2 regions of the Roseateles sp. GW823-FHT07B05 genome follow, and region 2 is predicted to be linked to the other one. Evidence: predicted binding sites of a transcription regulator. Region 2 holds the regulator's gene; the other holds the start of a gene.
The links. The regulator sigma-54, encoded in region 2, starts transcription at its own class of promoters, with help from an activator protein. The targets are predictions, from matches to a motif close to TGGCANGNAANCTGCTTT.
Positions count from the first base shown of each region.

Region 1: AC1Q7O_RS22435 (PEP-CTERM sorting domain-containing protein) is a predicted target of sigma-54. The motif match lies at 1,637-1,654, and genes of this name have one in related genera.

Region 1 is NZ_JBXAGX010000013.1:53,077-56,400, forward strand. Features, by position in the region: gene AC1Q7O_RS22430 (acyl-CoA dehydrogenase family protein) at 1-527, opposite strand, end outside; gene AC1Q7O_RS22435 (PEP-CTERM sorting domain-containing protein) at 686-1,591, opposite strand; gene prsT (XrtA/PEP-CTERM system TPR-repeat protein PrsT) at 1,759-3,324, opposite strand, start outside.
Region 2 is NZ_JBXAGX010000003.1:164,058-167,381, reverse strand. Features, by position in the region: gene lptA (lipopolysaccharide transport periplasmic protein LptA) at 1-335, shown strand, start outside; gene lptB (LPS export ABC transporter ATP-binding protein) at 335-1,090, shown strand; gene AC1Q7O_RS08910 (RNA polymerase factor sigma-54) at 1,245-2,738, shown strand; gene AC1Q7O_RS08905 (AraC family transcriptional regulator) at 2,802-3,324, opposite strand, start outside.

The DNA.
Region 1 (3,324 bases), on a different contig from region 2:
GAGGTGCGGACCAGGCAGAAGATCCAGTCCCCGTACTGGCCCAGCGTCGTCCAGGTCTTCTGGCCGTTGACGATGTACTTGTCGCCCTGCCGTTCGGCGCGGCATTTCAGCGACGCCAGGTCGGAGCCGGAGCCCGGCTCGCTGTAGCCCTGGCTCCACCAGACCTCGCCACTCATGATGCCCGGTAGGAAGCGCTGCTGCTGCTCCGGCGTGCCGAAGGCCATGATGACCGGCGCGACCATCACCGGCCCGAACGGCACGATGCGCGGCGCGCAGGCGAGGGCGCATTCCTCCTCGAACAGGTGGCGTTGCACGGCGTTCCAGCCGGGGCCGCCGAATTGTTCGGGCCAGGCCCAGCCGTGCCAGCCCTTGGCGCCGAGGATCTTGGCCCAGCGCTGCAGGTCGTCCTTGTTCAGGCGCAGCGCATGGCGCACCTTGTGGGCGATGTCGGCCGGCAGGTTGGCGCGCACCCAGTCGCGCACCTCGGCGCGGAAGGCCAGCTCCGCATCGGTGAAGTTGAGGTCCATGTGTCTCCGCGTGCTGCGTTGTCGTGATGGCAATGCCGGGCTTTTTAGCACGGTCGTTCGTATCTTCGCTGTCCGGCCAGGGACAGTGCAGCGGTTGGCGTCAGCCAAACAAAAAGGCACTCCGAAGAGTGCCTTTCGCGGGTGGGGCGGGCAGCCGATCAGGCAGCCAGCTTGGCCTTGCGGCGGCGCAGACCCATGACGCCCAGCAGCGCGACGCCGGTCAGAGCCAGCGTTGCCGGCTCGGGCAGCTTGCCGCCACCACCGCTGGGCGGCGTGCAGGTGCCGCCCGACGTGACGGTACCGGTGCAGGTGGAGGCCGCCACGGAGTACAGCTTGAAGTAGTCGTTGCCGTTGTTGAAGCCGGCCGTGCCGGTCGACAGCGTCTTGGTGGTGTCCAGGCTGCTGTTGAAGGCGGAGATCAGCCACCAGCTGGAGTAGTACACGCCGTCGCTCAGGGCACCCTGGGCGCTGGTCGTCGAGCCGTTGACCATGTTGTACGGCGACGAGGTGTTGGTGTCTTCCTTCAGGTCGGCATAGCTGCCCACCAGCGCCCAACCGTTGGTGGTCATGCCCGTCTGGCTGGCCGTGATGGGCACGGCGGGTGACGCCGTGTTGGTCATGGGCGTGGAGTCGGAACCGTTGTAGCGGTAGATCGTGATGTCGGCGTCCGAGCAGCTGGTGTTGTTGGTGCCGTCGGGGCAGCCAACCCAGCTCAGGTCGATGGCGGACAGCGCAACCGGGCCGCCGGTGAACTTCAGCAGGATGGCTTCTGTGCGGATCGAGTTGTCCACCGCGTGGTTGGGCGACGCGGTGCTGTCGCTGTCCACCTTCAGACCGTAGCCGCTGGCCCAGGCCAGCGTGGTGCTGGTCCACGTCGTCGAGGAGCCGATGGCGTTGGTGCCGTCGGTCTTGTTGGTGGCGTAGAAGGCGCTGGCCTCGACGCCCGCGACGGTGCTGCTGGAGCCGTAGTTGTACCAAGTGTTGGCGGCCTGAGCCGCAACGCAGGCACCGAGGCCGAGCATCAAGCCGAGCGACCGGATGGCGAGGGAAATACTTGCTTTCATTCTGAATCTCCTCCGAGAGGCCGTGTGCGAACAATCAACCCGGCTTCAGCACATTGCGTGCCTGCTTGAAAAACCCGTTTCGGGACAGTGCTTTGCGCGAACGCATTCTTTCCCGAGTGCGCAGATTGTAAAAAGATGCGACGCCTGCCACCGGGGTTTGCGCCCCCTCACTTGAGCGTGTCAAACAGGGCTTTTGCGGCATTTCTGCTCTCGAAATGCGGGTTGTCACGCAGGGCGACCGCGAGCTCGTCGCGGGCCTCGCCTTTCTTGCCGCCCTTGGCGAGCGCCACGGCGAGGTGGTAGCGGATCTCCGGGTTGTTCGGCGCGCGCAGGCGCGCGTCGCGCAGCTTCTGCAACGCCGCCTCGGACTCGCCTGCGTTGTGCAGCGCCCAGCCCAGCGTGTCGATGACCAGCGGATTGTTGGGCGCCAGCGTCAGCGCCTGCTGGGCCACGTCGCGGGCTGCCTTGAAGGCGCCGAGCTGCAGGTGGACGTTGGCCAGGTTGTTCAGCAGTTCGGCATCCCGGGACGGCAGCTTGGCGGCAGCTTCGTAGATGGCGCGGGCGCCGGCGAAGTCGCCGTGGCGCGCGAAATGGTCGCCCAGCAGCCGGTGGACGGCCATGTCGTTCGGGTTGGTCTTGAGCCAGCGTTCCGCCGTGGTGCGCAGCTCCGCGGTCTTGTCCTGGCTGCTCAGCAGGCGCATCAGCGGCAGGGCGGTCGCCGAGGCGGGCTGCAGCTTGAAGGCCTGCCGGTAGGCGTCCAGCGCGGCGGCGGGCTGGCCGCGGGCGCCGGCGATGTCGCCCAGCAACTGGTGGCCCAGCGCGAGCCCGGGCTTGAGCTGCACGATGCGCTTGGCCCGCGCCTCGGCCTTGCCGAACTCCTTGCGCCGGATGTCGACCTCGGTCATCAGGCCGTTGGCGGTCAGCGCGTCGGGCTGCGAGGACAGCGCCTTGTCCAGGCTGTAGGCGGCGCCGGCCAGGTCGTCCGCGGTCAGCTGCATCGCGGCCACCTGGGTCTGCTGGTCGGTGTCGAAAGCGGCGCGGCGGGAGGCGCTCACCAGCGTCTGGCGGGCGCCGGCGATGTCGCCGGACGCCAGCTGCACCTTGGCGTAGGTGGACAGCGCCTGCACGTCCTCGGGCTGCTTGGCCAGCAGCAGCTTGGCCGCGTCCATGGCGGCGGGCAGGTTCCTGGCGCGCAGGTTCAGCTCGACCAGCGCGACGTTGGACTGCGTGTCCACCTTGCCCGAGGCCTCGGCCGCGCGCTGCAGCCAGAGCTTGGCATCGTCGATCTTGCCGAGCCGCTCTTGCAGCGCGGCCATGTCGTACATGGCCTCGGTGTTGCGCTCGTCGTCCTTCAGGATGGCTTTCAGTCGGCGCGACGCGCTCTCGAAGGAGCGCGATGCGATGTCCAGCCGCGCCAGGCCCAGCCGCGGCGTCATCAGCTTGGCGTCGGCGGCGAGGGCGGCCTCGAAGTGGCGCCGCGCCACGCCGTAGTCGCCCGCCTCGGCCTTGGCGACACCGGCCAGCGTCAGGAAGGCGGAGTTGGCGGGCTGCTGGCGCAGCAACTGTTCGGCGATGGTGGCGGCCTGGGTGGGCTGGCCCTCCTTCAACAGCAGGGCCACCAGCGTCATGCCGGCCTGCGCCTGCCGCGGGTCTTTCTTGAAGGCGGCGAGCAACTGGTCCTTGGCGGTGGCCGGGTCGCCGCCGCGCAGCATGGCGATGCCCAGCACGGTCTG
Region 2 (3,324 bases):
GCCAGGGGCAGGACAAGCCCGGCGAGTCCATCGAGGGCGTGGCCGACCAGCTGGAATACGACACCCGCACCGAGACCATCCGCTTCATCGGCAGCGCCACGATGCGCCGCATGCGTGGCAGCACGATCACCAACGAGGTGTCGGGCGCCGTCATCCTCTATGACAGCCGCAGCGAGGTGTTCACGCTGGAGGCCGGCAACACGTCGCCCAACCCCAGCGGCCGCACCCGCATCGTCATCATGCCGCCCGCCCAGCCCGACGACCCGGCCTCCGCGCCGGCGCCTGGCCTGCCGCTGAAGCCGTCCACGACGCTGACACCGGGCAAGGCCTCGTGATGGCGCAGGCCTGCACGAGCCGGCTCGAAGCCGAGGGCCTGGCCAAGACCTACGGCGTCCGCAAGGTCGTCAAGAACGTGCATGTGCGCGTCGACTGCGGCGAGGTCGTCGGCCTGCTGGGCCCCAACGGCGCCGGCAAGACGACCAGCTTCTACATGATCGTGGGCCTGGTGCGCTCCGACGCCGGCGTCATCCGCATCGACGGCGCCGAGGTGCAGCGCCAGCCCATCCACGCCCGCGCGCGGCTGGGCCTCTCCTACCTGCCGCAGGAAGCCTCCATCTTCCGCAAGCTGACGGTCGAGCAGAACATCCGCGCGGTGCTGGAGCTGCAGCAGGACGAGCGCGGCAAGGCGCTGTCCAAGGGCCGCATCGACGAGCTGCTGAACGGCCTGCTGCACGACCTGTCCATCGACGGCCTGCGTGACAGCCCGGCGCCGGCACTGTCGGGCGGCGAGCGCCGCCGCGTCGAGATCGCCCGGGCGCTGGCCACGCAGCCGCGTTTCATCCTGCTGGACGAGCCGTTCGCCGGCGTGGACCCCATCGCCGTGCTGGAGATCCAGCGCATCATCGGCTTCCTGAAGGCCCGCGGCATCGGCGTGCTCATCACGGACCACAACGTCCGCGAGACGCTGGGCATCTGCGACCGCGCCTACATCATCAGCGAGGGTGCCGTGCTGGCCGAAGGCACGCCGGACGAGATCGTCGCCAACGCCGATGTGCGGAAGGTGTACCTCGGCGAGCATTTCCGGATGTAGGGATGGTGAGCCCCTCGCCCATCCTCGCGGCGCTGAACGCGCGCGATTCCGGTCGGTCCCCCGAGGGGACGGCGATGCTCACGGCATTGAGCCGCTCGCACATCGCCTGCGGGCCGGCTTGGGAGCGGCCCGGCGCCGGTCCGCGGGTCACACCATGAAACAGACCCTCCAGGTCCGCCTCAGTCAGCACTTGGCGCTGACGCCCCAGTTGCAGCAGTCCATCCGGCTGCTGCAGCTGTCGACGCTGGAGCTGCACCAGGAGGTCGAGCAGATGCTGGCCGCCAACCCGCTGCTGGAGGCCGAGGAAGAGTTCACCGTCAGCGCGCCGGAGCTGGCCACCAATGCGCCGGCCGAGGCCGGCACGGAGGCGTCGGCCGGGGAGTCCGAGGGCGGGGAGTCTGCCGAGCTCAGCGGCGAGGACTTCGGCGGCACCGAGCGCGAGGACTGGGAGAACGGCACCGAGCGCGACGACTTCGACGGCATCCGTGAGCTGCCCAGCAGCAGCCCGTCCAGCGGCGACGACGACGGCGAGCGCGAGAGCCAGGAGTCCGCCGAGACGACGCTGGCCGAGCACCTGGCACAGCAGCTGGCCGGCCTGAGCCTGTCGGCCGCCGACCGCGCGGCGCTGCACGTCGTCATCGAGTCGCTGAACGAGGACGGCTACCTCGAAGACCCGCTGGAGGACATCGCCACCGCGCTGGCCGGCGACGACCCCGAGGACCGCGACGAGCTGCTGGACCACCTGCGCATCGCGCTGCGCCTGCTGCAGAGCCTGGACCCGGCCGGCATCGGCGCGCGCGACCTGTCCGAATGCCTGGTGCTGCAGCTGCGCGCCCGGCCCAAGAGCCCGGCGCAGGCCATCGCCCTGCTGATCTGCAAGAGTCATCTGGAGCTGCTGGCCCGCCGCGACATGCGCCGGCTGATGGCCGAGACCGGCGCCGACGAGGCCTTGCTGCGCGAGGCGCAAGGCCTCATCACGCGGCTGGAGCCCAAGCCGGGCCGCCGCTTCGCGCAAAGCGCGGCTGCGGCCATCGTGCCCGACGTCATCGTGCGCAAGGTGGGCCGCGAGTTCCGCGTCATGCTGAACCCCGAGGTGGCACCCAAGCTGCGCATCAACGAGCTGTACGCGAACGCGCTGCGCGCCACGCGCGGCGGCATCAGCAACTCGCCGCTGGGCGGGCAGCTGCAGGAGGCGCGCTGGTTCATCAAGAACATCCAGCAGCGCTTCGACACCATCCTGCGCGTCAGCCAGGCCATCGTGGAGCGCCAGCGCGGCTTCTTCACGCACGGCGAGCTGGCCATGAAGCCGCTGGTGCTGCGCGAAATCGCCGACGAGCTGGGCCTGCACGAGTCCACCATCTCGCGCGTGACGACGGCCAAGTACATGGCCACGTCCTGGGGCACCTTCGAGCTGAAGTACTTCTTCGGCTCGGGGCTGAGCACCGAGGCCGGCGGCGAGGCGTCCAGCACCGCGGTGCGCGCGCTGATCAAGCAGTTCGTCGCGGCCGAGGACATCAAGAAGCCGCTGTCCGACAGCGCGCTCGCGGCGATGCTGGAGGAACAGGGCATCCAGTGCGCCCGCCGCACGGTGGCCAAGTACCGCGAAGGCATGAAGATCGCGCCGGCGAATCTGCGCAAGGCGTTGTGAACGAGGCGCTGGCCTTGCTCCAGTCGCTGCGCGAGATGTCGGTGCGGCGGCTCTCCTGACCGCTCAATCCTGCGGCAGCTCCGCCTTGCGCCACTCCCGCGGCGACTGCCCCGTGTGCGCGCGGAACGCGCGTGACAGCGCCGCCTCGCCGCCGTAGCCCACGTCCATCGCGATGTGCTTGAGCGAGCGGCCCTCGCGCAGCCCTTTCTGCGCCAGACCGATGCGCCAGCGCTGCAGGTAGACGCCCGGCGTACAGCCGACGACATCGCGGAAGCTGTTGGCGAACACGGTGCGCGACATGCCCGCCGCCGCCGCCAGCTCCTCCAGCGGCCAGTCGCGCTGCGGCGCCTCGTGCATGGCCACCAGCGCGCCGCGCAGCTTCGGGTGCGACAGCCCGGCCAGCATGCCGGACTCGACCCGGCCCTGCGCCATCAGCTCGCGCAGCACCCAGATCAGCAGCACCTCGAACAGCCGGTCCAGCATCAGCTGGCGGCCGCAATACGTCGCCTCGGCCTCGGCGAACAGCTGCGCCAGCACCGGCGCGCAGCCGGGCACCGACGCCAGCGGCAGGCACACCCAGGCCGGC